Regions from separate parts of the Paenibacillus sp. PvR098 genome, predicted to be linked through region 2. Evidence: riboswitches for the same ligand, from Rfam matches in the RefSeq annotation. Region 2 holds a riboswitch; each other region holds the start of a gene.
What was found. Region 2 has a riboswitch for cyclic di-GMP ahead of JOE45_RS09635 (methyl-accepting chemotaxis protein). Riboswitches for the same ligand answer to the same signal wherever they lie in the genome.
Positions count from the first base shown of each region.

Region 1: another riboswitch for cyclic di-GMP. It lies ahead of JOE45_RS10800 (methyl-accepting chemotaxis protein); the one in region 2 lies ahead of JOE45_RS09635 (methyl-accepting chemotaxis protein).
Region 3: another riboswitch for cyclic di-GMP. It lies ahead of JOE45_RS00110 (FapA family protein); the one in region 2 lies ahead of JOE45_RS09635 (methyl-accepting chemotaxis protein).

Region 1 is NZ_JAFIBU010000001.1:2,154,237-2,164,302, forward strand. It holds gene JOE45_RS10780 (energy-coupling factor ABC transporter permease) at 1-149, shown strand, start outside; gene JOE45_RS10785 (energy-coupling factor ABC transporter substrate-binding protein) at 155-439, shown strand; gene cbiQ (cobalt ECF transporter T component CbiQ) at 400-1,239, shown strand; gene JOE45_RS10795 (energy-coupling factor ABC transporter ATP-binding protein) at 1,236-2,066, shown strand; gene JOE45_RS10800 (methyl-accepting chemotaxis protein) at 2,241-4,193, opposite strand; cyclic di-GMP riboswitch class I at 4,417-4,500, opposite strand; gene JOE45_RS10805 (amidase family protein) at 4,735-6,714, shown strand; gene JOE45_RS10810 (hypothetical protein) at 6,870-7,148, opposite strand; gene rlmN (dual-specificity RNA methyltransferase RlmN) at 7,325-8,383, opposite strand; gene JOE45_RS10820 (ABC transporter substrate-binding protein) at 8,674-9,849, opposite strand; gene JOE45_RS24185 (cysteine-rich KTR domain-containing protein) at 9,895-10,066, opposite strand, start outside.
Region 2 is NZ_JAFIBU010000001.1:1,920,218-1,930,283, forward strand. It holds gene JOE45_RS09635 (methyl-accepting chemotaxis protein) at 1-1,730, opposite strand, end outside; cyclic di-GMP riboswitch class I at 1,819-1,904, opposite strand; gene JOE45_RS09640 (helix-turn-helix domain-containing protein) at 2,101-2,286, opposite strand; gene JOE45_RS23510 (hypothetical protein) at 2,656-2,790, opposite strand; gene JOE45_RS09645 (hypothetical protein) at 2,948-3,448, shown strand; gene JOE45_RS09650 (putative bifunctional diguanylate cyclase/phosphodiesterase) at 3,467-5,410, opposite strand; gene JOE45_RS09655 (DUF423 domain-containing protein) at 5,561-5,941, opposite strand; gene JOE45_RS09660 (hypothetical protein) at 5,980-6,282, opposite strand; gene JOE45_RS09665 (hypothetical protein) at 6,514-6,717, shown strand; gene JOE45_RS09670 (MmgE/PrpD family protein) at 7,023-8,366, opposite strand; gene JOE45_RS09675 (GntR family transcriptional regulator) at 8,423-9,202, opposite strand; gene JOE45_RS09680 (tripartite tricarboxylate transporter permease) at 9,203-10,066, opposite strand, start outside.
Region 3 is NZ_JAFIBU010000001.1:14,509-24,574, forward strand. It holds gene pdhA (pyruvate dehydrogenase (acetyl-transferring) E1 component subunit alpha) at 1-144, shown strand, start outside; gene JOE45_RS00070 (alpha-ketoacid dehydrogenase subunit beta) at 164-1,144, shown strand; gene JOE45_RS00075 (dihydrolipoamide acetyltransferase family protein) at 1,177-2,568, shown strand; gene lpdA (dihydrolipoyl dehydrogenase) at 2,575-3,990, shown strand; gene JOE45_RS00085 (hypothetical protein) at 4,122-4,385, shown strand; gene JOE45_RS00090 (hypothetical protein) at 4,538-5,380, opposite strand; partial or broken gene JOE45_RS23270 (DUF429 domain-containing protein) at 5,788-6,335, shown strand; gene JOE45_RS00105 (PAS domain S-box protein) at 6,357-7,259, shown strand; cyclic di-GMP riboswitch class I at 7,442-7,532, shown strand; gene JOE45_RS00110 (FapA family protein) at 7,635-9,539, shown strand; gene JOE45_RS00115 (HD-GYP domain-containing protein) at 9,536-10,066, shown strand, end outside.

The DNA.
Region 1 (10,066 bases), 230 kb from region 2:
CGCTCGCTAAATTCGGAGGTATCTTTGCGATTACCCAAGTCCCTTTGGCCATCAGCGAAGGACTGCTCACCGTACTGATCTGGAACTGGCTGAAATCCAACAGCTCTGAGGAAATGTCACTGCTGCAGAGTAAAATGAAGGGGGCTTAACCACCATGATAACCCGTAAAATGAGCGTTCTCATCTTGATCATCGTTGTATTATTGGCCGTTCTTCCCCTCCTGTTCGTGAACGGCGAATTTGGCGGAGCTGACGGCGCTGCGGAAGAAATGATCACCGAGATTCAGCCTGCTTATGAGCCCTGGTTTTCCCCGCTGATGGAGCCTCCGGGTGAAACCGAAAGCATGCTGTTTGCCCTGCAAGCTGCTATCGGCGCAGGTTTCATCGGCTATGCGTTCGGATGGTTCAAGGGCAGAGCCTCCAAATCCAAAACGTTATGATTAAGCTGATCGATACGCTCTCTTATACGAACAAGCTGCGGTCCGTTTCTCCGATGTGGAAAAGCGGATTCGCAGCCTCTCTGTTGGTGCTGTCTTACTTAGCTCATCCCGTCATTCAGCTCCTGATCATGGGCTGGATGTTCCTATGGGCTACCCAATATGCCCAGGTCCCCGTCAAAGTGTACAGCCTGCTCATCGGGGCGTCCTGCCTCTTCTATGCAGCCAGTCTTCCGGCGCTTGTCATCGAGTTTTCAGCTACCGATTCCGTAACGGCCCTCACCAATGGGATCACCCTCTTTACCTTTGCACAGTGGACGGCTTATGTAACGGAAGCAGGCATGTACCAAGCGTTCGGCCTGCTCATCCGGATCATCGCTTGTTTATCCTGTATTACCTTTCTCATGCTGACCACTTCAATGTCCGATCTGTTTCAGGTGATGAAAAAACTGCGTGTGCCGTCGTTGGTGCTGGAATTGATGCTGATCATGTACCGCTTTCTCTTCGTGCTCTCGGATACGGCTCAGCAGATGTATACGGCTCAAAGGGCTCGCGGCGGTCAGACCGGCTTCGATCGCAGGCTGAAGGATACGGCTATCCTGATCGTCCGGTTGTTCGGCAAGACGATGCAGCGGTCTAAGAGTCTATCGCATGGTCTGATAGCAAGAGGATTTACGCAAGATATTCAACTGGCTCCTTATCAAGCGGGCCCCGTGCCCTTGCGTTATGTATGGGAAAGCCGTATCGGAGTGACCTTATTATTGCTATTCGAGCTGGGGCTTCGCTGGAGGGATATGATATGAAATCGTTAATGGAGGCTCACGATGTACGCTACAGCTACCCCGGAACTGGGGATGAGGCGCTTCAAGGATTGACGATGAGCTTGCCTGCAGGCAAGAAAACCGCGATTTGCGGCCATAACGGGTCCGGCAAATCCACCATGTTCCTGCATGCGATCGGCATTCACCGCCCTGCCGCCGGAGAGATGAGCTGGAAGGGTTCTCCTATGTCCTATCGTCCGAGTGACCTCCAAAAGCTCCGGCAGCAGGTTGGACTTGTGTTTCAGGATCCGGAGCATCAGCTGATTCTCAGTACGCCGTACGAAGATATCTCCTACGGTCTACGAAATGCCGGGATACCCGAGCATGACATTACCCAGCGTACCCAACATGTGCTTGCGTCCATGGGTCTGGAGCTTGTAGCCAACACACCCATTCATCACTTGAGCCTCGGCCAAAAAAAACGGGTTGCCCTTGCCGGAGTGATGGTCCTTGAGCCGGAGCTGCTCCTGCTGGATGAACCGACTGCTTATCTGGACCGCTTGTCCGAGCGGCAGCTCATGAAGGAATTAAACCGGATTCATGAGAGCGGCACCACCGTCGTCATGGCTACGCACGATATGAATTTGGCCTATGCTTGGGCGGACTGGATCCTGGTGATGGATCATGGGAAATGCCTGCTGGAAGGCATACCCTACGACGTGTTTAAACAGGAGGACTTGATGATTTCGCTCGGTCTGGAACCGCCCATGCTGCTGCAAGTCTGGTCGAGTTTACCCGCGAAAGTTCGCGTGGAAAGCCCCCCTCCTCGCAGCATCGCCGAGCTGAAGGAGCTTATGAAAGAGTTATAAACATACAGAAAAAAGCCGATCCCCTTTCTCTATGCTTGGGAATCGGCTTTTACTTATTCAAAAAACCGTACAGAAAAAACACCGGACGGTCCTTAATTGCAAACGGTTTGGGCATTGGGGGGATGTGCGTCGGGTTTCAACCGCTTTATCACCCCACCCCTATTCCCGTTTGTTCTACACTTTGAATTTACTTATAACATCTTGCAGCTCTTGCGCCATCATACTTAAAGCTTCCGCTGAAGATGCTACCTCCTCCATAGAGGCATTTTGTTCTTCTGCGGATGCAGCGACGTTCTGTGTATTGCCTGCGGATTGTTCGGCAATATTAGCTACAGCTTCCATCATTTCCACCATGCTTTGCGAGCTTACATTAACTTGTTCTACAATAGAAGAAACCTCTTGGGATTCGGCAGCCAACCGTTCGATTGAATTTACAATGTCTCCGAAGGTTTCACCAGTTAAATGAACCATCTTAATACCTTCTTGGACAATGGATGTACCATCATTCATAGACTCAACCGCTTTATCCGCTTCCGTTTGAATCTCTTGGATGAGTTCACGAATTTGAGCCGCTGCATCACCCGATTGCTCAGCTAATTTCCGTACTTCGTCAGCTACTACAGCAAACCCTCGCCCATGTTCCCCAGCCCGTGCAGCTTCAATCGCGGCATTTAGAGCTAACAAGTTCGTTTGATTGGCAATTTGTTTGATTAATTCAACGATATGCCCAATTTCCTTGGATTTTTCGCCTAGTGTGTTAACCACACCCGCCGTTTGACTGACCGACTGTTGTACCAAATTCATTTGCTCAACCGTTTGCCTAACGACTGTGTTTCCAGTGTTTGCTTTATTGCTCGCAGTGCTCGTTAAATCTGCAACGTTTTGAATAGACGATGCCGCCTGATTCATTCCTCTTGAGATTTCTGCAGCTGCTTCAGTTGCTTCAGTTGCACTGGAAACTTGCTTCTCCGTGCCTAACGCGACCTCTTGAATCGAGATTGAAATTTGTTCAGTCGCTCTGCTAGTCTGTTCTGCGCTCGCCGATAACTGTTCCGAAGTTGAGGCAACATGATCCGTATTTATACCGACTTGCCCAATTAGATGGCGAAGGTTGATCCTCATTTGATTGACGGAGTTTGATAACTCCCCGAGTTCATCCTTGGAACGTATAACGATTTCCTCGCTCAAATCTCCACCCGCGATTTTCCCCGTAGAACTCATCAATTCTTTAAGCGGCCTAGTAATGGAGCGCACGATCCAAAATACAAGCAGGATACCGATCACAATAGCGATGGCAATGACGGCGATGGTCGTATTGAGGATGCCTTGGGTGGAACTCGAAAGTTCTGTAACATCAATGACACCAATAATTTTCCAACCGGTTTCCGGGTTAGTGGCAAATATAGACTTTCTTGGGTGTCCATTAAACATATACTCAACAATACCGCTGTCTTTTTCGTAAAACTTTTCAATAAATGGATCTTCGCTTTTCGTTCCCGGCTTTCCCGTCGGGTGTATAACGAATTTGCGATCCTTGTCCATAATAGCAACATAGCCCTTTTGCCCAACTTTGGTATTCCTCACTTGTTCAGCCATTTTGGATAGCTTCAAAGTCGCGCCTACAACACCTCCGCCATCGCTGGATGTTTTTGATTGAATAACCACTACATTACCCGACCCATCCGCCGAGGCAATGGCATCGTTCACGACTGCCTTCCCTGCACTACCCACAGCTTTGATCCACCACGGACGTACCGTAGGGTCAAAGTCCGCGGGTAGCTTTAGCTCAGGTAAGGTAAACATCAACTTCGTATTGGTTGCGAAATGTACGTTTTCAAATTCAGGGTTCACTGTCAAGAAGGTTTCCAATTCTTGTCTAATCTCTGGATAAGATGAATTTACACCAAGTTTAGTTGCCAAGTAATCGACATCAGATAGACTTGAAGCCATGATATCTTTAATTTGATTGTTCGTAACTTCAACACTTTGATAGGCATTTAGCTCTATTTGTTGGCTTACTTGGTTCTTTGCCTCCTGGTAAGAAAACCATCCGATAGCAGAGCATGGTAAGATTAAAATCGCAAGAAAAGCAATCATTAGGCGATTTTTGACTGTCATCTTCATCATACATTTGTTCCCCCATGTTAGTTAATATTTAATGCAAAGCAACCATCTACAACATTTCCGGCATTTTTATGATCTCTGAATTGGTTACACCTTATCTGTTTAACTATATCTATTTTGCAAATGAAGCTGCCAATGATAGTGAACGATCTGGCAACTTATAACATGCGCCTCCCATCAATATAAAAATAAAAAAAAGGACCACACAGGGTCCTTTATTACCCCTTTTGGTAACCCGGCTGTCATCGCTTTCGCATTAGACCCGCAGCTTTGCGCCCTCACCTTTCGGATAAGTTTGCCATTATCACTAGGAAATATTATGTTTTAGGTCTTTTGAATCAAATTTCAATCTTATTAAATTACATTAATTTGATCAATTTTGTCAATCAATATATTTTTTTGTCGATTATTAGACTTATTTGGGCCGCTTATACAAATTATGTTATGAATTTCGACAAAATTTTCTGGTTGTTTATTTACATTTCTTTTGTAAGCTACTATAATCGGATTTTGTCAATAAACATTACATAAACGGAGGTAGAGTATGAAACCATTGAAGTACGCACTTATATCGACTTATACCGCTGCGACCCTGGCACTTGTTCCTGTAGCCGCGTATGCTGCTCCTGCAGCTAATCCGATCCAGGTCGCTTCTCACCCGTCTTCCGAAGTAACGATAGCCGTTGCCCAAAGCTGGCTCCCGGAGGTATTCAAGGAAACCTCCAAGCTCAATTCTTCCGTAGTGGAGAAAGATTTCATCGACGCTCTTCATGCCGCAGGCAAAGCCGCCGGAACCTCTGTGGACGTTGCTGCTCCAAAAACCGACGGAGCGCTCACCCGTGAAAAATCCGCTTCCGTGCTGAATCAAATCATTAAAACTCCTTATGCGAAAACATTTGTTTACACCGATGTTCCTGCTAACAGTCCTTATGCGGCTTCGATTTTGAACGTCAGACAAGCGGGACTGATGAACGGCGTATCGTCCGAATCGTTCGGATACGGCAAACCGCTCACTTACGGGGACGCAGCCGTACTCGCCAACCGAGTGTACAGTCACTTATTGCCTTTCACGCTTCCCGAAGCTACCATTACGGATATGCAGAAGGCGATGGAATCAGGCCGACTAACATCCAAGGAGCTTGTTCAGCAATACTTGAACCGGATTGAAAAGTATGATAACCAAGGACCCGCGTTGAATTCTATTCTTACGTTGAATCCTCAGGCGATTGAAATAGCGAATCAGCTTGACAAGGAACGTGCCGAGAAAGGACCACGAGGCCCACTGCACGGCATCCCGGTCATCGTGAAGGATAATATCGATACAGTCGACATGCCCACTACTTCCGGGTGTAAATGCTTGGAAGACGCTATGGCTCCTGACGACGCTACCCAAGTGAAAAAACTGAAGGATGCCGGTGCGATTATTCTGGCCAAGTCCAATCTCCACGAATTCGCGTTCGGGTATACGACGGTCAGCTCTCTAGGCGGTCAGACCTTAAACCCGTATGACCTCACCCGCGTACCGGGTGGTTCCAGCGGCGGCACAGGCGCAGCAATTGCAGCCAATTTTGCTGCAGTAGGTTTGGGGACTGACACAGGAGGTTCCGTACGTGTTCCATCTTCGTTCAATAGTCTCGTAGGCGTTCGTCCAACCGTTGGACTTTCAAGTGTTGACGGCATTACGCCGCTTGCCAACGCGCAAGATACAGGCGGTCCGATGGCCCGTTCCGTAGAGGATGTTGCTCTGATTCTGAACGCAACTGTTGGATATGATCCGAAAGACGTTTCGACAGCAAAGAGCGTTGGCCAAGTACCTGTTGATTACACAGCATACCTAGACAAGGAAGGTCTGAAAGGCTCCCGTATCGGTGTAGTCCGCGAAGTGTTCGGTACGAATCCGGAAGTCAACAAGGTCATGAACCAAGCGATCGAGGATATGAAGAAAGCCGGAGCCGTTATTGTAGACAACGTGACCATTCCGAATTTTGCCGAAATCAACAAGTACGGCAGCTTGAGCGCTTGGGAATTTAAATTCGACTTCAACAACTACTTAAAATCGCTCGGCGAAGGCGCTCCTTACAGCTCCTTGGATGAAATCATCAAAGACGGTAACTTCCATCCTTCCAACGAAGGCATGCTCAAGCAGCGTAACAGCCGCGAGTCGTTGGATTCGGTAGAGTACAAAGATATCTTGCTTTACAGAACGAAGTATGCGCAAAATGCCGTCCTGAAAATGATGGCGGACAACCAGCTTGACGCACTTATCTTTCCTACGTCAGCTAATCCGCCAGTCAAAATTGATCCAACTCAAATGAAAGAATACCAGTCGATCGGTGAAGGCTTTAAGCTCAGCACCTTTACCTTCTGGCCAACGGTAACCGTTCCGGCAGGATTTACTTCTGAAGGACTGCCAGTCGGTGTGGATTTCTTCGGCCGGGCTTTCAGTGAAGCGACACTGCTCAAACTAGCCTATTCTTTTGAACAGAACACGCATCACCGTAAGGCGCCAGAACTGACGCCGTAAGCAGCAGTCTTATCCTCTACTAAGCAAAAGCAGGTTGCTCAGGCAACCTGCTTTTTCCTGTTGAAACCATATACATACGAAAAAGCCGATCCCCTTTCTCTATCACTTGGGAATCGGCTTTTACTTATATAGGAGTTATGCGGCCTTAGATACGGCTAATCCTCATAACCCGCCATGCCTTTGTCCATCAAGTAGTCCATCTCGGCGTCCAAAATCGCTTCAACGGTCAGTTCATCTAATTGGACATCGGACTGGCTCATTACGTAATCGACGAGCTCGTCGCTATCAATTTCTACCTCTCCCTTGGTGTTCTCTTTCGCACTGTTGATAAATTTCTGTTCATGCTTTAACACTAGCATAATTTTTTTGGAGTCCACGTTCGTTTTGCTTGCTATGTATTCTACAAGCTCTTTCTCATTGATTTGTTCGCTCATGTGTAGTCATCTCCTCATCGTGATCTACAGCCCATTGTAACATAAAGTACTCGCCGCTGCTCCAATGTTCGTTTGAAGTTAAAGCTGGTTGTTACTGATAATTCGGTATAGCGCTCTATCGGCAAAAAAATGCGTACCCAAATGAACGGATACGCATGTACTCTATCCCAAGTTATTTACCCTACTTGGATTTGTTTGCTTCTTAACTGTCCACAAGCGGCATCAATATCGGTCCCGTGTTCAAGTCGGACACTGCAGCTAACGCCTTGCTTTTTCAACGTGTCATAAAACGCCCTTACCGATTCTTGTTCACTTCTCTGATATTGACTGTGTTCGTCCACCGGATTGTATGGAATTAAGTTTACATTCACGAGCTGTCGTCTATCGGCAATCAGGTCAGCCAGCTCCAGCGCATGCTCCGTGCGGTCGTTTACATCCTTAAGCAGAATATATTCCAGCGTAATCCTGCGGTTCGTTTTTTCCAAATAGTAATCAATCGACTGCATTAATTGTTCTATGGGAATGGCACGATTAATTTTCATGATCCGCGTTCGCAGCTCGTTATTTGGCGCATGCAGTGAGATCGCCAAATTCACCTGCAAATGGGCATCGGTAAATTCAACAATTTTATCGGCAAGGCCGCTGGTCGATACGGTGATATGTCTCGGGCCAATAGCCAATCCTTTATGATCTTTAATCACGGTCAGGAAATTCACCAGATTATTAAAATTATCAAATGGCTCGCCGATCCCCATCACCACAACGTGACTCACTCTTTCGTCCTGCTTCGCTTGATCCAGATGAAGCTGTACCTTCATAATCTGTTCCACAATTTCGCCGCCGGATAAATCACGACTTTTGGCTAATAACCCGCTTGCACAAAAACTGCATCCGATGTTACAGCCTACTTGGGTGGTCACACAGACCGATAAACCGAATTTATGTCGCATTAATACCGTTTCAATCAGATTGCCATCACTTAACTTGAACAAGAACTTGATCGTTCCATCCTCAGATTCCTGCTTAATGTGTTCTGTTAAGGTTTGGATGACAAAATGATCCTCTAATAGTTGAATACACTCTTTATTGACATCTATCATTTCTGAGAAGTCCGTTACCCGTTTCCTGTAAAGCCAATCCCAGACTTGTGCCGCGCGAGACTTTTTGTGGCCTTGCTCCATAAGCCATGCTGTCAGTTGATCCAATGTCAATCCATATATGGATTCCTTATTCATTCGTTGCCCTCTTTTCAAAACGATAAATTTCAGCCCTCTGCTTCAGCGGCCGAATAGCTAATAACCTATTTATTATTGTCCCAAATCTTTTTCATTAAAACAAGGGGAGCAAGGCGTTATTTTCTCTTTTGCTGATTTTGGCAATCCAACAAAAAGCTTCCCTAAATCAAAAAACCTCACCCTGGTCCGCATGGTGAAAAACGGAGGGTGAGGTTGTTGTTCATCAAAGCTTATTGCCCTTCTGGGCATCATCCAAAGGTGCGATGCAGCCCAAATGTTTTTCTAAGAAATTACTTTTTCAGCAGCTTATTGGCCAATTCTATAATTCGCAGCTTTAAATCAACATATTCTTCTCTAGAGTGCACAAAATATTTATCCTTATTTTGCATATCCAAAACCGTAGTTGGATCACCAGGTTGGACCTCCAGACGACGACTATTTAATTTTACGGCATTCACCAGCTGCTGCTGCGCTTGATGAGTCAGAAGCCAATTTACATATACTTTGGCAGCGTTGGGGTGAGGGGCATTTTTCAAAAGCTGCAATGCGCCAAACCCTGTACCTTGCGGAGGCATGTCATCTTTTAACGTAACAATGTTTTTCCCTAGTCCTTGCGCAGCAAACGGCGCCAATTCCGGAGCATTGAATCCAATGGTGATAGGATAGTTCCCTCTAACGAGCCATTCAGCTTGTTGGCGGTTATCCGAGGTTATGGCCAAGCCCTGGTTGGTTAACAGATTTACTATAAAATCTTCTCCATACATATTCATAAGGGCCGCCGCTGAACTTTGACCCGCTCCGCCTCGCAAATCTTGTATCGATATTTTTCCTTTAAATTTTGGATCTAACAGCTGACTTGATGAAGACAACTCAGCCTCCGATATAAAATCCCGATTTACAAAAGTGGTTGGTTCTGCAAAAGCAAGGTAACTTAAAAAATATTGGCCTTCTTTGTCAACAAAAGCTCCGTTAAACCCGCCAAACCAAACACTATCCTTGGTATTTTCCGGTTGGATCAATGGTCGGATAGGATCAAAGAGCCCTGCCCTTTTTGATTCGTAAGCATCTCCGCTAACTCCACCCGCACGCAGATCCCACAAATATTGTCCGAGCTCCTGTTCTTTTTTGACACGAGGCCAGAAGTCCCTGCTGTTCGCTCCCGTATATTCCACTTTGATACCCGGATACTCCGCTTCAAAGGCATCCACTAACGATTTTTTCCAGAGCGGGCTCGGTGAACCGGACAATACCACTTTTCCTTCCTTCTTCGCTTCATTTACTATTTGCTCCCAACCGGAGTCCGTACTGGTAGATCCTAAAAGGGTGGCATTCGTGTTTTGGGGATCATTCGGGTTTGTTTTGGGAGCAGCCGTCTGTCCGCCGCAAGCTGTAGAGGCTGCAATTAGACAACCTAATACAGCAGTAAAAAAAGCACCTTTTCTTCTGCCCCAAGCTTTACTCAACATCTCGTTCCCCCCTTTGTAAACAAAGTATGATGATATCCAAAGGCGCTACTTCACACCTTCGATTTTCGTTGCGGATTGCTCGGGAAGATATTCATAATGGCATTTCGGACATACCGTCGGAAAGTTTTTGATTTCAAGAAGCTCCCTTCCGACATAATATTTAAAATAGCACTCAGGACAGGTCAACCAGTACACTTTATTCATAGCCAAACCAATC
Region 2 (10,066 bases):
ACTTTGAATTTACTTATCACATCCTGCAGATCTTGAGCCATTCTGGTTAAAGCTTCCGCAGAAGCTGATATTTCCTCCATCGAGGCATTTTGTTCTTCTGCTGAAGCAGCCACGTTCTGAGTATTTCCTGACGATTGCTCGGCAATGTGAGCTACGCCTTCCATCATCTCCGCCATGTTTTGCCCACTCGAATTCACTTGTTCGATAATAGCGGATACCTCTTGAGATTCAGAGACAACCTGTTCAATCGCCTTTACAATATCCCTGAAGGACTCACCGCTCAGATGAACCATGTGAATTCCTTCTTTGACGATAGATGCGCCTTCATTCATGGATTGTACAGCTTTGTCCGCTTCGGCTTGAACCTCCCCGATCAGATTGCGAATTTGGCCTGCCGCGTTACCTGATTGTTCCGCTAATTTCCTTACTTCATCAGCTACCACAGCAAACCCTCGTCCATGTTCCCCTGCGCGCGCAGCTTCTATTGCAGCATTTAAAGCGAGTAAGTTTGTTTGATTCGCAATTTCCGTAATCATCTGTACAATGTGGCCAATTTCCTTTGATTTTTCACCAAGTGCATTAATTACCTCTGCTGTGTGACCAGCTGAGCGCTGCATACTGTTCATTTGCTCTACAGCCTGGGATACCACTTGATTGCCTGCATTCGCTTTATCGCTTGCCGTCATCGTCAAATCGGCTACTGACTGAATAGACACTGCAGCCTGATTCATCCCTCTCGAAATTTCTGCCGCTGCCTCATTGGCTTCTGTAGCGCTTTGAACCTGCTTTTCTGACCCTAAAGCCACTTCTTGAATGGCCATTGAAATTTGTTCCGTCGCTTTACTAGTCTGTTCAGCACTCGCAGATAATTCTTGCGCTGTTGCGGCAACCTGCTCAGAATTCATTCCGACTTCGCCGATCAAATGACGAAGATTTTGTTTCATCAGATTAAAGGAAATCGCCAAATCGCCAATTTCATCACGGTTTTTCACTTTAATATCACCTTCTATAAGGATACCCTGTGAAATTTTTTGAGCACCTTCTGCTATGGCTGCAATGGGTCTTGTAATCATTCGAGAAATGATTACACCGATTACAATAGCCAGAACGAAACTAACAATGCTCAGGGTAATGACCGTTGTGAGTACGGAACTGACCAAGTCAGAATTCGCTTTACTTCCCTCTTCCATATTATGGGCTTGATCCATAGCTACTTGATTTGATATGTCTCTAATTTTTCCTGACAAAGGAAATAAGACTTGAACGGAATGACGATTCGCCTCAGCCGGATTGCTTTTCATCAAATTGATGACTGCATCTGCATTGCTTTGGAATTCGGCATTAAATATTTGAAGCGTTTGTAGCGCTTCCAAAAGCTCTGGTCTTTGAACCATTTCGTATGTAACCTTTATTTCTTCATTCATTGCATTAATAGCCGTAGATACGATTTCTTCGGAGCCTTCTTCCTGTAGTAACACCCCTCGCATACCTGCGACTTGCTGAGAAGCATTATACTGGATATCTTTTGCATTGGCCAATATCGCTGCCCGGCGATCAACCAGATCGGAGAACGATTCTTCTACCTTATTGATATTGTAATACGAGATAAAACTAACCATTCCAAGAAGTATGGATACACATAAAAATCCGCCAACCAACTTTTTTCCAACCGTCCATCTTATTGATAATTTTTTTCTGAAGAATAGCTTTTTCCCAATCTTAAATTTCATAAATAACACTCTCTTTCTGATTTCTCAATAGTAAAATAAAAGTGGCTATTCCATAATGAAATAGCCACCTTGTTTACGGTTAACTATATTCGGTAACCCGGCGATCATAGCTTCTTAAGCTTTAGATCCGTGGCTTTGCGTCTCCGACTTTCGACGGATTTGCCTTTATCTAATTATAGGACTTCAATCCTAATATCTAATATATCAGATTTTGTCGAAAAAATAAACACATTTTAGGTAATTATTGTATTTATTTTTTCGCCGAACAAAAGATCAAACATAAGGCCACAAAAATGGAGCCAGTATCGATGTGACATATTGTCAACTCATTCTGCCACATACACCGACTCTGAAAAAATACCATATTTAGCTAATTAATAGAACCTGAACTTTTTAGCCAGTTTTCAAATACTTGCTCATGCACTAAATATCTCCGTCCTAATTTTTTAGAAGGAAATTGGCCGCTCTTAATGATCTCATAAGCCCGATCTCGCCCGATGCCCATTTTCCTCATGATGTCCTTCACACCCAACATGACTTTACCGTTATCCTCCATGATTGTTCACCTCTCTTTGCTACGACATATGCTCGTTTTGAGTTGTCCTATTCCTAAATCGTCTTATGTTAAGTACACTATAGATCTACTTTGCATTGAATATAGACAAAGGCACCCTCGGTTAGGAGAGTGCCTTTATACGTATCAGGAAGGGCAATACCGTCGCCCAGCGGTTTTTTATAATCCTTCTTTGATCACAATAGAGTCACATCATTGGTCACAGGGTCACAAAAATAGTCACAAAAACGGGTCACTTTTAGTACTTTAAAAGAATCTCTAAGTAACTAGCAGTAAATAAAGAATAGTGGCTAAACGCTTGTCCGACTCGGAATTTGCCGATTTGATAAGGGATTAGAATTGGGGTACATATTAAATTATATTATGCGCTCCGCACATAATATAGCCTTTATCTGTAGTAACGACAAGCAGCGTTGTTTTGGGCAGCTTCACTTCGACCGCAAGTGCGGTGCGTCCTCCCAAATCCATCGGTTCCATTCGTATCATAATAAGCACTCCTCTTAACAAGGGTATGCTGTCAGTATATGTATGTCCGGTTCCAAGCGTGCTTTGTCGGCATGTATCCAATAAGGACCTACTGCTTTCAAACCCGAAAAAGTGGTATAGTATAAATAAGTATTCCGAATTAAAAGAGGTGACGTCAATGGAGAGAGATAATCCGCACAAGCGCAAGTTTTTGTTCAACGTGGACATCATGATTGAGGATGAAACCAATGGACGTGCCTTGGAAACGCTGTTGCATCTGTTAAATACGAAGCTTATAGAGGATTATCAAATTAAGCAAGGAGTGGAATTAGGTAAAAGAATCGAAGTGGCTTTGAACGGATCGGCGATCAAGAAAATCGAGATACCGACGGAGGCAAAGACAGCCCCTGCCCTGAATAAAAAGAACAGCAAAGCTGAAGAACCTTACCATCCGGAGAGCGACCCGCACAAGCATATCTGGGAACAAATGATGACATTTCAGCAAAACAATACCTTGATCCGCCTGTCCATCGTCAAAGGCAAGGGCATCAAGCTCAGCATGCCCTGTCGAATCATCAGCGTCGACCCGGCAAGCGGTAATTTGACAGTCTATCATGTGGACGAGAAAAAAGTATATCTTCTCAAAATCAACGAAATCGACGATTATGTCATACATTAATGGTGAAATACCGTCCGCTCAGGACGGTCCTTCATTTGCCTCAGACGCCGCTTGACGCTCCATGAGGCGTAACGCTTCGTCCGCAGACACCGGCCGACTGAAGAAGTAGCCTTGAATTTCATCGCACTGATTGCTTCGCAAAAATTCAAGCTGTTCCTCCGTCTCAACCCCTTCTGCGCTCACACGCAGGTTCAAGTGCTTCGTCATCGATATGATCGATGCTACAATCGCAGCGTCATTCGGATTGCTCACACACTCGCTGACGAAGGAGCGGTCGATCTTCAGCTTATCGATCGGCAGCTTTTTCAAGTAGCTAAACGAGCTGTACCCCGTCCCGAAATCATCGATACTGATGTTGACCCCGAGCTTTTTCATCTCATGAAGAAGTGTCGTGGCATGATCGATATCCATCGTGCTGCTTTCCGTAATCTCGAACTCCAGTAAAGACGGATCAAGTCCGGTTTCGCAGAGCACTTCACTTACCTTAGCGTACAGATTATTCTGCATAAACTGCCTGGCAGACAAATTTACTGCAACAGGAATCGGCGGCAGGCCAGCCTTTTGCCAAGCGGCGCTGAGCCTGCATGCCTCCCTAAGCACCCAATCCCCGATCGACACAATCAACCCACTTTCTTCGGCAAAGGGAATGAATTGACCGGGCAGGATCATTCCGCGTTCCGGATGCATCCATCGGATTAAAGCTTCGAAGCCGATAATTCGTCCGGACACGACATTCATCTGCGGCTGAAAATGAAGGATCAGCTCCTTTCTTGCTATAGCCCTTCTCAATTCACTGTCCAATGTCAGACGCTGTAAGGAAAGCGATTTCATTTCATGATTGTAAATTTGGTAATTGTTCTTACCTTTTTCCTTGGCGCAGGACAAAGCAAGATCGGCGCATTTCATCAGCGCACCGGTATCTTGAGTCTCTGTATTCATAATAGCAATACCGACGCTTGCCGTGATATGCAGTTGGTATTGCTCCAGCATAAAGGGCTCATCCAAAAGATGAGTCACTTTGCGCGCCATTTTCTCCACTTGTTCCGCTGTCCCGGCCGAGCTCAGTCCGGACAAAAACAAAACAAACTCGTCACCTTCCGTTCGCGCCAAAAAATCGTTATCTGTCAAGCACCTCGTAAACCGTTCCGCCACCTGTACAAGCAGCATATCGCCATAATCGTGCCCAAAGTTGTCATTGATGATTTTGAACCGGTCAATATCAATAAAGAAGACAGCCAGCTTACCTCCATGGCGTGTAGAAGAAGCCGATGCTACGCTCAAATGCTGCATAAACAGCCGCCGGTTCGGTAGCCCAGTCAAGTCATCATAATAAGCCAGGTATCGGATTTGATCCTCCGCCCGTTTGGAGGCCGAGAAATCTTGGCAAATGACGATTGATCCCGTCGTTTGCTCTTCTTGATCTTTAATGGGTACGGACGTCCCGTGCAGTTCTAACGGATAACCCTTTTTATGTAGTATGGATATGCTGTAGGAAGGAGACTCTACTTTAAACACATCGGCAAAATGTTTGGCAACCTTACCTGTTTGATCCTCCGGCAGGATCGTCAGATAGTGCCGTCCTGCGAGCTCCTCTTCCGAATAGCCCAGCACTCTTACCGCGGCTGCATTCACCTTCACTATACGGCCATGCCGATCCATAATCGCAGCCGGATTCGGATTATGGTAGAACAATGCATGAAGCACATTCCCACTTTCGATTAACTGCTCTTCCATTCGCGTTCGCTCGTCATTCACAAACTGTTGGAACCGTTCGAGCGATAAACCGCGCCGCCATAAATATATGACCAGAAGCACAGACACACCGGAAAATGCCCATAATATAGATTCAGGCATCCACATGGACACAAGCAAACAGAAAGTGATATACCCGTATACGAGGAGTGAAACAAGAGGTTTATTCTTGGTTTGATCCGTTCTTACGGAATCGGTCGTCTTATTCATAACTGTCAGCCTCCTTTGCACCCTGCCTCCTCTTTAATAATCTTCCACACAAATCGACCTTTTCCTCCTTATTCCGGCATGAAATACTAATTAGATGATTAAAAGAAGAGACCGCCCGGTGTACCGGACGGTCTCTTCTGAGCTGAACCATTAGTTAGACGAGCTTTTCCAAGCTGCGAGCGCCAGCGACAGCCAGCCGAATATAAATGCGATGCCGCCAATCGGCGTAATGGCCCCAAGCACAGTAATTCCCGTTATACTCAGAACATAGAGGCTGCCTGAAAACACGATGATACCGATCAGCATGGACCATCCTGCCCGGCGTAGATGTCCGCTTGCCGGCAGTATCGAAGCACAGAGACCTACAGCAATCAGACCCAGTGAGTGCATCATTTGATATTGCACGCCAGTCTGGTAATTCGCCAGCATGCCTGGCGTCAGCCATTCTTTCAGCGCATGCGCACCGAAAGCCCCAAATGCGACGGACAGCAGTGCGCAGATGCTGCCGATGGCGACAAACACTCTATTCATACTCCATTCTCCCCCATTCTTCCAACCTTCCCATGTTCCTATGCAAACTGTCCAACGTCATGCTGGCCGATAATCAAAGTGACAGGCTCAAGGAATACACGGGTGGACGTCGGATTCGCAATCAGATCGACCTCGACGTCAATGACCTTGAAGCGTTCGCGTCTGCCTTCCCTTTTATCATGCACCACTTCAAATTCTTTAAGTCCCAGCGGATACGAAACAACGGAAAATCCAACAGACAGCAGCGACGTTTCATATTCTCCATGGCTGAACAAAACCTCTGCCATAATTTCATCATTCATATCTACAATCTTGGCCATTTGGCAAATGATATACTTCATTAAATGTCCTCCTCCGATTAAAGGGTACCTCCTTAGGCCGACTCATGAATTTCGTACCCCGAATACATGTAGTGATTCAACATCCGATCCATACATTCCTCTTTTTTCAACAGGAATAGACATTTTTTTCTATAGTCACGGTAAAATCATTGCCCGCCTTCATCCTCAGCGGTGGCAAAAAGAAACGCTTCGTCATAATATGCATCATCCAAGCCTTAGGAGATGAATGCTATGAGCAAAAACAAAAAAGCCAAAAAGAAGATCCAATCCTCCATTGATAAAAATCAATTCAATATGAAGGTCGTGACCTCGGATGTTTGCGCGCGCTGCCTCAAATGCGAAAGGGGACGTCAATATTTACAAAACATGTCTCTGCCCGGCGCCGTGGGCAAAGGCGTTCCTTGTATGCTGACCAGAGGAAAAGCTTACGGCTGACCTGTCGATTAGTGCAATCCGACTCGGAAAAATTCAAATCAGTATGGCGTACCCTGATAAAGCCAGGCGGCAACAAGCTGCTGGCTTTTTTCTTTGGAGAAAGTAAAACTCGGGCATGAACCACCTACCAAATCAATATAATGTTCGAGTCATGAATAACGGTCGGTTGATCGATGAGTAAACAACTGGTAAGTGGATTTCAGGCGTGAGGAAGCAGGTAGGCATAATAAAAAAACGAGCCAGCCCTTGGTCATTTTTTTCATGACGTTTGGGCTAGCTCTTCCATGATCAGAACTTACATGAAACTATGCGGACACTTTCGATTTGGTGCAATAAGGAATGATTTCATTAATATCGGCTATCGAATCAAGGTCATAGAGCTTTTGAATAATGGCTTCTGTATTTTCACTTCCCAGGATCCCCGTCACTAATTTTTTAAATTTGTTGCAGAGCATGTCATCTGTCATCGGATTTTCAATACTGCCTGTAGCATGCTGCACTCGATACTCAATCACTTTTCCGTCAACGGTGGTAAGCTTCGCTAAACACTCGTCCTCTTCGAAGGATTCATCGACAACCGGTTTGATTTTACTTCTAAAGTCAACTGTCCGTGGATCCAGCACTTTGGAGTCGTGATATTGTTCTTCGCTGGCATCGCCATCCAGGAAAGCAATAGACCCTGTGTGGTAAATACTGAACTTACCTTCCAAGCCGGTTTTAGGCTCCGGTTTACCTGTAAGCTCAAGAACGTACTGGTTGACTGTAATTTCGATTTCTTTGACCTGCGATGGATCTGTTACTTCTTTCCCTAGGGCAATACACGCGTCAATGGCTGGGTGTAGAACGATCCCGCAGGCATAAGGCTTAAATGCATTTTTAAGCGTTTCCCATTGGGTCCCCCATGCAATGTTGACCTTCTCCAGATCATGTTCCGGTGCCAGTACATTGGCAAATCCTCTTTTGGCCTCAAGAACCTGCTTGGAGCTGGTAAATCCTTTTTGTGCCAATAACGCAGCTAATAATCCATTCTCTGCCGCTTTACCGGGATGAAAAGGCTTGGTCATGGTTCCAAACATTTCACGCAACCCGAACGCTTGTGTTCCTGCGATTCCCAGAGCATAAATCAGCTGCTCCTCATTTAATTCCAACAAAATACCTGCTGCGATAGCAGCGCCGAACACGCCGGCCGTACTCGTGATATGCCATCCCAACTGATAATGACTTGGATAAACAGCATTGCTGATTCGCAGTTCCGCTTCTACTCCAAGAATGAAGGCTCGCAATACTTGCTTGCCGCTCAAGCCGAATTTTTCCGCAAGCGCAAAACAAACAGGAGCAACGGGTCCGCTAGGGTGATGAATCGTATCCAAATGGGTATCATCGTAATCAAAAATATGAGAGCTCATCCCATTAATCAAGCTGGACATTAATAAATCCGCCTTCTCTTCCCTACCAAGAATAGACACTTGTTCACTGGACTGGAGGTCTTCCTTTAAGCTTAACAGCATGTCTACAGAAGGATGATAAGCCGCACCAACGGCAACTCCCATCCAATTCAGAATACTTTTCTTTGCATGAAGAACGACATCCTGGGGAATATCTTCCCATTTTGTATTTAAGCAGTTCTGTACAAGTGTTTGTGTAATCATTTTATTCTCTCCCTATCGTTTATATTATTATGAATGAATCCCATAAAAGGGGGATATCACTGGGTGTGGCTGTCGAGTTGTTTGATGGCATTGGCATACGCATTCCGGATATGGAATTTAGCCGTCACCTCTGCTAATTCCGAATCTCCGCTCTCAATGGCATTTAATATCAACCAATGCTCCTTCAGGTTTTCTACAGGTCTCCCGCTTTGCGAAAGTGATTTTGCCATAAAAATGGTGATATGGGACTGCAGCGTTTGCAGGCTGTTAATTAAATAAACATTTTCTGATCCCAAGGCAATTCCCATATGAAATTGCTGATTAATTTGGGATAGCATAGCTATATTACCTTGATCCGCAGCCTGTTCAGCTTGCTCAAGTAACAATCGAAGGTTTTGATTAGCTGCTTGGTTTTGGCATTGGGACAGCAAGCGGGCACCTAAGCCCTCCAGCATCTCTCGAACTTGATATAATTGACGTATTTTTTCATGGGAGAAGGAAATGACTCTGACGCCTCGATGAGGCTCATATTGCACTAATCCTTCTTTTTCCAGCTTACGAAAGGCTTCACGAATAGGGGTACGGCTGACTCCAAGGAGATTGCCTAACTCACGTTCTGAAAGGATTTTCTCAGAATGGAAGTCCCCTCTTTTAATCGCATCAAAGATATACTCATACACTCCATCCACTTTCGTGTTTAACTCTTCAACCAATGGTAAAATCCTCCCACTCAAATGTGTTGTTGTTTTCATTTTCTCATGTTTTCTCAGTTTTTCAACTTCGTCTCTATGAGAGGGAGATGCATTCATAGGTATAGCTTTGCTTTCCTGCATCATTTAAGCTGCTTCATCATTAACAATCACTTGTTTGCCTCTCAATTTCATCACTATTGGAATCAATATCCACAGTACTGCGATTAACAGTAAAATCAGGGAACCCGGTCTTTCGATAAAAATAGAATAGCTTCCATTGGTAGTGATCAGAGCTCTGCGCAGGTTATTTTCAATCATAGGCCCCAATACCAGACCTAGAACGATAGGGGCCAGAGGAAAATCATGTTTAGTGAAAAAATATCCCAGCAGACCGCAAGCTACCAGCAAGATGAGATCGAATGTGGATACTTGCACAGCATATACACCGAATATGGATATGGCGATAATCATTGGAACCAAATATTTGGGCGGCGTTTCAATAATTTTGGCAAATACCTTAACCAGCGGCATATTCAGTATTAACAACATCACATTCCCGATAAACATGCTGGCAATGAGTCCCCAAGCAATCGATGGATGCTCCTCAAACAACAATGGACCCGGCTGAACATTGTACATGATCAGTGCACCCATAAGAATCGCTGTCGTTCCTGAACCTGGAATACCCAGGGTAAGGAGGGGAATCATAGCCCCGCCGGAGGCTGCATTATTGGCGGATTCAGGTGCGGCTACCCCTTCAATGGCCCCATGCCCAAACTTTTCCGGAGTTTTACTCACCTTCTTTTCTACAGAATAGGAGAAGAAGGAAGCCAAGGTTGCACCGGCACCTGGCAGGACTCCTATGAAGAATCCCAATAACGACCCGCGTACGATAGGCATGGTACTATCTTTCAAATCTTGTTTTGTCGGCATGATTCTTTTAATTTTGGCGACAGTTCCCTTGTTAGATTCTCTCTCAAGAATCGTTTTAAACACCTCACCAAGAGC
Region 3 (10,066 bases), 1.9 Mb from region 2:
ATCGAAGATGCCAAGAATACGGTGGCAGAGCAAATCAAGAAAGCGGAACAGACGGAAAAAATGACGGTGCCGGGACTTATCGACAGCATGTTCGAAACGACGCCGCAGCATCTGGAAGAGCAGAAAGCGGATTACTTAGCGTAAAGGGGAGGAACCAACAGCCATGGCTCAAATGACAATGATTCAAGCGATCAAGGACGCGATGCGGGTTGAGCTTCAGCGCGATCCTAACGTGGTAATTTTCGGTGAAGACGTGGGGAAAGTCGGCGGCGTGTTCCGGGCGACGGAAGGATTGCAGGCAGAATTCGGGGAGAAGCGCGTATTTGATACTCCTTTGGCCGAATCTGCGATCGGTGGTATGGCCGTCGGTATGGCGATTCAAGGCTTCCGGCCGATTATGGAAATTCAATTTGTCGGGTTTATTTTTGAAGCGTTCGACCAAATTGCCGTGCAAGCGGCTCGGATGCGTTACCGCTCCGGCGGACGTTATAACGCACCTATCGTCGTTCGTACACCGTTCGGCGGCGGGGTGAAAGCGGCAGAGCTGCATACGGACCCGTTGGAAGGCCTTATGGTACAGACACCAGGGATCAAAGTGATTGTGCCTTCCAATCCTTACGATGCGAAGGGATTGCTGATTTCGGCTATCCGCGACAACGATCCGGTCTTTTTCATGGAGCATTTGAATTTATACCGTTCATTCCGCGCCGAAGTGCCGGAAGGCGAATATACCGTTCCGATCGGTAAAGCGAATGTTGTGCGTGAAGGCTCTGACGTTACGATCATCACTTATGGAGCTATGGTTCATACTTCGCTGAAGGCAGCGGAAGAATTAGAGAAAACTCGCGGAGCGAAAGTCGAAGTGATCGACCTGCGCACGCTGATGCCGCTGGATATCGACACGATCGTGGAATCGGTGAAAAAGACAAACCGTGCGATCGTCGTGCAGGAAGCTCAAAAGACGGCAGGGATCGCCGCAGAGGTCATCGCTCAAATCAACGAAAAGGCAATTCTGCATCTTGAGGCTCCTGTGCTGCGCATAACTCCTCCGGATACGGTATATCCATTTTCGCAAGTTGAGGACCAATGGCTTCCGAACCCGGCACGTATTGTAGCCGGACTGAATAAAGTGCTGGATTTTTAATTCTGATAAAGCGTAAGGACGGTGAGTGACCGATGGCAAAGTTTGAGTACCGTTTTCCCGAGCTGGGCGAGGGCATCCATGAAGGAGAAATCGTAAAGTGGCATGTTAAGCCTGGTGATACAGTGAACGACGAAACAATCCTGATGGACGTGCAAAACGATAAGTCAACCGTAGAAGTTCCTTCCCCTGTGGAAGGCAAAATCGTCGAGCTGAAGGTAAGCGAAGGCACGGTGTGTACGGTTGGTGACGTGATTGCCATTCTTGAAGTGGAAGGCGAACTGCCTCAAGACGCTGGCGGCCACGGGCATGGAGAATCGGCGAGCGCGGCTGCTCCGGCAGCAGCTAAGGTCGAAGCATCGGCAGCCCAAGGCGGTGCGGAGACCGGCGCAGAGTGTGCGGTAGGCGGCGCTGTGGCTGCGAACGTAAACGCAGCGAAGCTGGATACGCCGATGGCGGGCGGAGCAACTGCACCTCAAGGAGCTTCCGCTGGCGGCAGCTCGCGTGAGGTATTGGCTACTCCAAGCGTGCGCAAGCTTGCTCGGGAGAAAGGCGTGAACATCGCGGAAGTGACGGCGACCGGTAAGAACGGACGCGTGACGAAGGAAGATGTCCTTGGTTTTGCGGCTGGCGGCGGTAAGGCTGCGGCACCGGCTGAAGCAGAAGCGGCGGCTCCTGCGTCATCAAGCGCTGCGTCTGCTGCTTCGGCAGCAGTGAGCGGGGACCGCGAGGAAGAGCGCGTGCCGCTTAAAGGCATCCGGAAGGCCATTGCGAACGCCATGGTGAAGAGCGTGTACACGGCGCCGCATGTAACATTGATGGACGAGGTCGACGTAACGCAGCTCGTAGCTCTTCGCACGAAGGCGAAGCCGGTTGCCGAGAAGAAAGGCGTCAAACTAACGTACCTGCCGTTCATCGTGAAGGCACTGGTTGCGGCGGCTCGCCAATTCCCGGTGATGAACGCTATGATTGACGAAGAAAAGCAAGAGATCGTCTACAAAAAGTACTACCACATAGGGATAGCTACGGACACGGATAACGGTCTGATCGTACCGGTTATTCCAGATGCCGATCGCAAGAGCATGTGGACCATTGCCGAGGCGATTAAAGATTTGGCTGCGCGCGGCCGAGAAGGCAAGCTGGGACCTGGTGAGCTGAGAGGCTCGACGCTGACCATCACGAACATTGGCTCTGCAGGCGGCATGTTCTTTACTCCGGTCATCAACTTCCCTGAGGTGGCGATTCTAGGTACAGGCCGCATTACGGAAAAACCGGTAGTGAAGAACGGCGAGATTGTCATTGCTCCAGTGATGGCATTGTCCCTAAGCTTCGACCACCGAATTATCGACGGCGCTACAGCGCAAAACTTTTTAAATTATATCAAGCAGCTGCTGGCCGATCCGGAACTGCTTGTCATGGAGGTGTAATCCACTATGGTAGTTGGAGACGCATCGGTTGAAATTGATGTGCTCGTCATCGGCGCCGGTCCCGGCGGATACGTGGCGGCCATCCGTGCATCCCAGTTGGGCAAGAGCGTACTGGTGGTGGATAAGGCTGAGCTCGGAGGCGTCTGCTTAAACCGCGGCTGCATTCCGTCCAAAGCCTTGATTTCCGCAGCGCATCAATATGAGATGGTCAGCCATGCCGATTCGATTGGCATCACGGCTGAGAATGTGAAGATCGATTTTACAAAAGTCCAAGAGTGGAAAACCGGCATCGTCAAAAAGCAATCCGGCGGCGTAGGTATGCTGCTCAAGGGCAATAAAGTACAGGTATTCCAAGGCGAGGCGCTGTTCATCAACGAGAATGAGGCGCGCGTATTTAACGATAACGAAACCGCACGCTACCGTTTCAACCACTGCATCATTGCTACGGGCTCCCGTCCGATTGAGCTCAAAACGTTCCCGTTTGGCGGCCGCGTAATCTCTTCAACAGAGGCTCTGTCCTTGAACGAAATTCCGAAGAGCATGGTGGTGATCGGCGGCGGCTACATCGGGATTGAACTTGGGCAGACCTATGCCAAGTTCGGTACAAAGGTAACGGTGCTGGAAGGATCCGATTCGATTCTTCCGGGCTTTGAGAAGGACCTGTCCCAGCCTGTAGCACGCAACCTGAAGAAGCTGGATGTGGAAGTTGTCACTGAAGCAATGGCTCAGGGCTGCGAGCAAACTGACAAGGATGTAACGGTAACGTATACCGTGAAGGGTGAAGAGAAGAAAGTAACCGCCGATTACGTGCTGGTTACGGTTGGACGTCGCCCCAATACGGACGGCGACCTGTCTTTGGAGCTTGCGGGTGTGGAGGTCGGCGAACGCGGCTTGATCCAAGTAAACGACAAATGCCAAACGAACGTGCCTCACATCTACGCTATTGGCGACATCGTTCCGGGTCCGGCATTGGCGCACAAAGCTTCCTACGAAGCCAAAGTCGCGGCCGAATCGATCGCAGGGCTGCCTAGTGTAGTGGATTATAAAGTGATTCCTGCCGTTGTCTTCTCAGATCCGGAAATCGCTGGCGTCGGCCTTAGCGAGACGGAAGCGAAAGGGAAGGGCATCAACGTGATCGTTGGCAAGTTCCCATATGGGGCTAATGGACGAGCTCAATCGATGAACGCCACCGATGGCTTCGTGAAGCTGATCGGCGACAAAGACAGCGGACTGTTGGTTGGTGGGTATGTTGTCGGCGCAGAAGCATCCAATCTAATCGCTGAGCTTACGCTTGCGATTGAGATGGGGGCTACGCTTGAAGACATCGCGCTCACGATCCACGCGCACCCGACGCTTGGAGAGATCACGATGGACGCTGCTGAAGGCGCATTGGGCCATCCGATCCACCAGTTAGGAAAATAAGTGAACTATAAAGTCAGGGATGTATGGGCAGGACCCATGCATCCCTGACTTTTTTGTGTTTAGATATCTTTTAGTTGTGTTAATATGTTAGCATATATAACATAATTGTCGTCGTTGGAAAGTGGAATGGGATGCGGTTACTGCTGTTAAAGCACTTTTTATTCGATGATAATTCCATGATTGTTACATGGGCAGAGCGTAATGGGTATGCTGTGGAGACATTGTTTATTCCGGAGCGGGGAGCGTTATCGTCTTTTGACCTGCTGCGCATTGCCGACTGCTCCTCGGGCTTGTCCGACCTGTGGCATTGCGGAGACATGATTTACCCCGGAGCGGATAAGCTCGGCAGCGCCATGTCCGGATGGATTGCCGCGGAACGAATACGGAACGATTAGCATTACCCGTTTGGGGACGCCTCTACCGATAAGCAGCCCACATTGCAAGGAGCAGGCAGGCTGCACTTGTTGCAGCGTTAAGCCCATTGCTTAGATTCAATATACAGCAGTTTGTTGAGGAAGTGGCCATCTATTCTATTGGCCTGCTTCATTCATCGGAGCTTCTTGGTTAATGAGCCATTGAGCCGACCTGTGGAGCGGGTAAGAGCTGCTGCTGGTTTTTTGGAAGCTGGGGAACGATGACGCTTGACGGGTGTTCCGCTTTTTGTCTGGGATTTGGCGGAAACAGGTTCTCTGCGTTCATAGGTTGTGCGCAAGTTCCGGCTTTTGTTAAGATTCTGTTTATCCTTCCCTGTTTTTTGCTGGGGGGTTACCATTCGGCTTGGTACACCCGAAGCGGAAAGCGTCAAGACCTTGGTAGACTGGTTGTATTCCAACAGACACGCCTGTCCCTGAGTCAACCCAAGCATCGCGGCGATTTCTGAGGAGAGCAGAAAACCCCGGTCAAGCTCATTGTTAGGCACAGAGAGCCTGAGCTTTACGGTGACAGAGCCTCGGTTGAGCGTTATTAGTGAAGGACGTTTCTCTGCCATGCCAAGCATGCAGAGCAGTGCATATCCTATCGTAACGGTCGGTTCCTTTTTTTTCTTCCGATCGGTTTTCAGCGGGACTTGAACACGACTGACTAAGGCTCGTGTTAAAGTAAGTATTTTTGTTGATTCGTCGTAATGCACCCGATACCTTACTCCATCCCGAAGCCTCAGCGCATTGGCCGTTTCAGTCCCGACCTCAATATAGTGGAAGCCGCATTCATCCCCTTTTCCTCTTGTAACCAAGACTTGGCGCTCGGCATCGTCATGCTTCATCGTAATCAAAGCTCCGTCTTGAAGCACACGCAGATCGTGAGGTAACCCGTTCATACAGTCCAGGACGAGGTTCATTTCGTTCTGTCCCAGCTGTTTCGAAACCGAGACGTCCATAGTGCCATTCGCCAATTTTTTCACATCCTTCCCAGCAAACGTATTTCCTCTTTACATGATTTGCCCTATTATATATATGTTTTAAGTGTATGTGCGGCTTGTATCTTTGTCCTCATAAACGGTCTGCAGCATGTCCGATAAAAGAAAAAGGATGTATAATAAAGAAAAACTGCAAAAGGGTGTTAAAGACGTGTTTATCCATGCAATAAAGCTTACCTGTAATCAACTGGGCAGGGACGGTAATATACATGCGGTGACTGAATGGTATAAGTCGTGCAGGCGAAGACCGGATGTCGTACTAGGGGAACAGCGGAACTTATGAAAAGTGAATCCTTCGTAGGAATTGACGGCTGCGCCGCGGGCTGGGTGTCGGTGGGCTGGCGGCCAACGGGAGTTGGATTGCTGGCGTGTTCGGCGATCTGATGAGCCTGTGGGAAGCGTACCGGGAGGCGGGATTGTTATTGATTGACATGCTGATCGGTCTGGCGGCCGCAACAGAGCCGCGACGTTGTGACGTGCTGGCGCGGCAGCTCTTGAAGCTTGGACGGGCGTCCAGTATATTCCCCGCGCCGGTACGCGAAGTCTTGACCGCGTCAGACTATGTCGATGCGAATGCACTGCAGCGCAGGGTCAGCGGTCGCGGCTTATCGCGTCAGTCTTGGGCGCTCGTACCGAAGATTCGCAGCCTGGACGAGCTCCGATGCAGAGCGGGAAGAGGAGTAAGGCGGGATTTGAAGAACGAATGATGCATCTGCGAGGTGTATATGGGCAAGCGGATGAGGTCGTTACCGAGCTAATGCACAGAAACCCGCGCAAAGCGCTTGCCCGTGATGACATCGCCGATGCGCTGGTACTTGCCGTAACGGCATGGTTAAGTGCAAGTGCGGGCAAGCTGAAGGAGGTTCCCAGGGAAGGAGATTGGGACCGCAATGGAAGGGGGCGAACCATCTCCTATTACTGTTTTTCTTAAAGACGAAAGGTTGGAGGAGTAATGCCGAATAAATGGGTAAGCATTATGGTTGAGAAAGCTGCGGATGGCATTTGTCTTTTAAAATGGGATGGACATCATTTGACCATTGAAGAGGCAAATCCGGCTTTTTACCAGATCATCGGCTATACAAAACAGGAGCTTTGGAAGGAAACCTTCTTATCTTTTTTATCGAACGAATACAGGGCATGGGTACTGAAGCGGTTGGAGTTTTTTGAGTATGAGGATACCTTGTTTTCAGAGGCATGTTGGACCGTAAAACACGGAATTCAAATGGACGTGGAGCTTTCCTTACGGGAAACAGTTATGGACGGGTCCCATTATTATATTATGATTGTTCGTGATGTTAGCGATAAAAAATGGATTCTGTGTCAAGGGTCCGGATTTGATATGAGAGGAACGCTTACGCCGAAATTTCGTTTTGTCGATTGCTCGTTCCACTCTCCACTGCTGGAGATGAAGAGAAGGGATCTTGTCTCGCAGTCTTTTCTTTCTTTTGTCGGGTCACGGAGTTTGCTCCAAGTAAGGCACATGCTCCGCCAAGCCGTATTGACAGGCTCTGGTTTTAGTATGAGCATGGAGTGGGTGAGCAACAATCAAAAAGCCGAAGTGGAGTTTCGTTTTCAGCCTTTGCTGAATGGTAGACAGGAAGTAACCCGAATTGCGTTTGTCGGAAGAAGACTTACGAAGGACGAAGCACAGGAGCAGTCCAAAATGGCCCTTTCGCTGAGGATGCTGATGGCGGAACGTCAAATAACGGTGACCAAGCTCTCGGAGCTTACCGGGCTGTCGATCGGTACGATTTCCAAAATAAGGAACGGAAAAATCACAAATCCTCACAAATATTCTATACAATGTATTGCGGAAGCGCTTGACGTCCATTTGAATGACCTCTGGAAGGAGTAGATATGTAATATAATGTAAAAACAATGAAGAATAATGCAAGGTTTTAACCTTTGTGTCGAATTTTAGCGAAAATTAACACGCGAATTACATACCACAAGAATGGAATAGCCCTTCTGGATATGTACATGTTGATGTTTGCCATCCCAATTGACTATAATTTAATTATTATTAATATTTTTTCATTACGATAATGGCAAACTTGCTGAAAGGCAAGGACGCAAAGCAATGGGCCTAAGGTTAGTATTCTAATACTATGGCTGCCATGCCGCCGATAATGGGAGGAACGTATGATTCGATGCACCTTTCCCCGGCTGGAGAAAGGTGTATTTTTGTCTTACCGTCAAACGTTTGATCCGATGGAAGGAGGTAGTCCGGATGTCCGACTCTATTTCGGAACTGGATTTGGTCAAAATGATAAAATCCATGGCGTTAGATTCTGCGCCTAATGAAACTGAATTCTCGGATTTTGCCAAAGGGGAAGACGACAGCAAGCAAAGGGAGTATACGGGTCAGGGTTGGTTGCGGGTAAGTGGAAATGAGATTTTTGTCCAAGATGACGCGACATCCCCCCTTACTATAGAGGCCATACCTCCGGTCAAGCTGACTATGAACGGAGAAACGGTATCCGGTGTGGTGACCGTAACATCAAAGGATAAGTTGATTTGGTCCGTAGAAGAATCTGCTTTGTTCGAAATCCAAGTGTCCGAGGATGGGATGCAAGCGCACTTGCTTGTGCGTTCGCCCGTCAGGTATGTATGGAAGCTCAGTGAGTGTGAGCCTGCGTCCCATTTGGTTCTCAGAGCGGAAGAAGACCAATCGATTATTTTAAATAAACTGGAACTTAATGATATTACTCATGAGCTGGACCGTTTGTCGATTGTGAAAAATCGAAATATTGGCGCCATATTCGAAGAAGTGCTGCATCCGACATATGAGCCGGTTCTAATCGCGCGAGGCAAGCCTCCTGTTCCAGGGAAGGATGCGGAGCTGCAGCTATTTTTCACGGAGCAAGTGGAAAATCAGTATGTGGAGATTGGCGGAGTCATAGATTACAGAAGTCATTTAAACATTCCGTCGGTAACTCCGGGAGATGTGATCGCCCGAAAAACACCGCCCGAGGAAGGGACTGTTGGATACGATGTCTATGGGAATTTTATTCGCCCTAAGGAGCCCCAGGACATTGTTATTGTAGCCAAAGATGGGGTGCAAATACGGGAGGATGGCTTCGTCATCGCTATGAGCGAAGGAAGACCGCGTATCACCGGGAACCAGACGAAGTTTTTTGATATTACCAAGGCGTTCATCGTTCCCGGCGATGTTAACATTGAAACGGGCCATATCGTATTCTCCGGCGACATTATTGTCTATGGAAATGTTATGGAGAATATGATCATAGAATCGCTTGGTAACGTCTATATCTCGGGCAGCGTCTATAACGCTACCGTTACGGCAACCGGGAGTATCCGTATTCAAGGAAATGCTATCAAAAGCAATCTGTATTCGGGCTATTTCGGGGTTCTCCATAACCGATTATACAACGGCTCCCAATTATTAATGTCCCAGTTCGAGCAGCTGATTGAAGCAGCCAAGATGCTCACTGAGATGGTGGAGAAGAAGGGGCAGAAGCCTCATTACGGACAAATTATTTTACTTTTGGTGGAGAATAAGTTTAAAGAAATTCCCAAACAGGCCAAAGAAACGTTGTCGGTCATCGTCAACATTCGATTCCGTGACAAAACGTCTTGGTTGAATCTGAAAGACATGCTGGAGCGATTCCTTCAGCTGTCGCGGATGCCTCAGCTGATTACGGAAGCAACCATTTTCGGTATTCTGAACTCACTCAAGGAGACCGTTCAACACGTCGGAAGTATGCAAGAGGCTAAAGTGCGGATTGATCTAGCGCAGTGCCATTTATCGACCCTCAAATCAAACGGCGACATACTTATTCGTAAAGAAGGAGTTCTGCAAAGCGATTTGTATTCGGCAGCCAATATTATTTTCTACGATAAAGATGCTGTATGCAGGGGATCTCGTTTGGAAGCGGATGGCGTCATTTCAGCGATGATGGTGGGTGGTCAAACGGGGGCGCCGTCGGTGCTGAAGTCCAAGACCAAAATTATGTTAAAAAGCATGAGCTCTGGAAGAGTGTGCATAGGAAATTACTGTATTGAAGTTTTCGATAGCATAGAGGATCAGACGATTGATTTGGAATGGGTGAAGAATCGGGCCTATTCCGCCATTGGTATTCAAAATCAACAGACGAACGGTAAATTGGCATGATGGTGGATGATAAAGTTTCTACTCCGTTGCTGGACATGTCGCATTTGCTGGGCAAGAGGTTGAAAAAAAATATATATAGTCGGTATGGAATATTAATTCTTCCTGCATCCTCCATTCTTACAACGGAAAGTATCCAATCGATTCATCAGCACGGCCTGAAACTTCGCAGTAATGATGTGGTTAGTCCGGAATTCGAGCCTGAGCAGCTTGTAGGGTTTGCCGTTAATGAGATGAAGGAGTTATTTGCGGATATCCGAACTGCCGGCCGGGTTCCCGTTGACAAGGTATATAGTACGGTTCTACCAGCCATCAACAAGCTTGTGAAAAGCTCTGACACGCATCGCATCTTGTTGGCCCTTGAGACGCAGGATGATGATACATTCAAGCATAGTGTCGGAGTAAGTGTTATGGCGGGACTAATTGGCAAATGGCTAGGCTTGTCCGTACAGGAGCGTGTCCGAATCAGCATGGCTGGGCTTTTTCACGATGTAGGCAAGCTCTTCGTTCCTCTATCTATCCTTCATAAG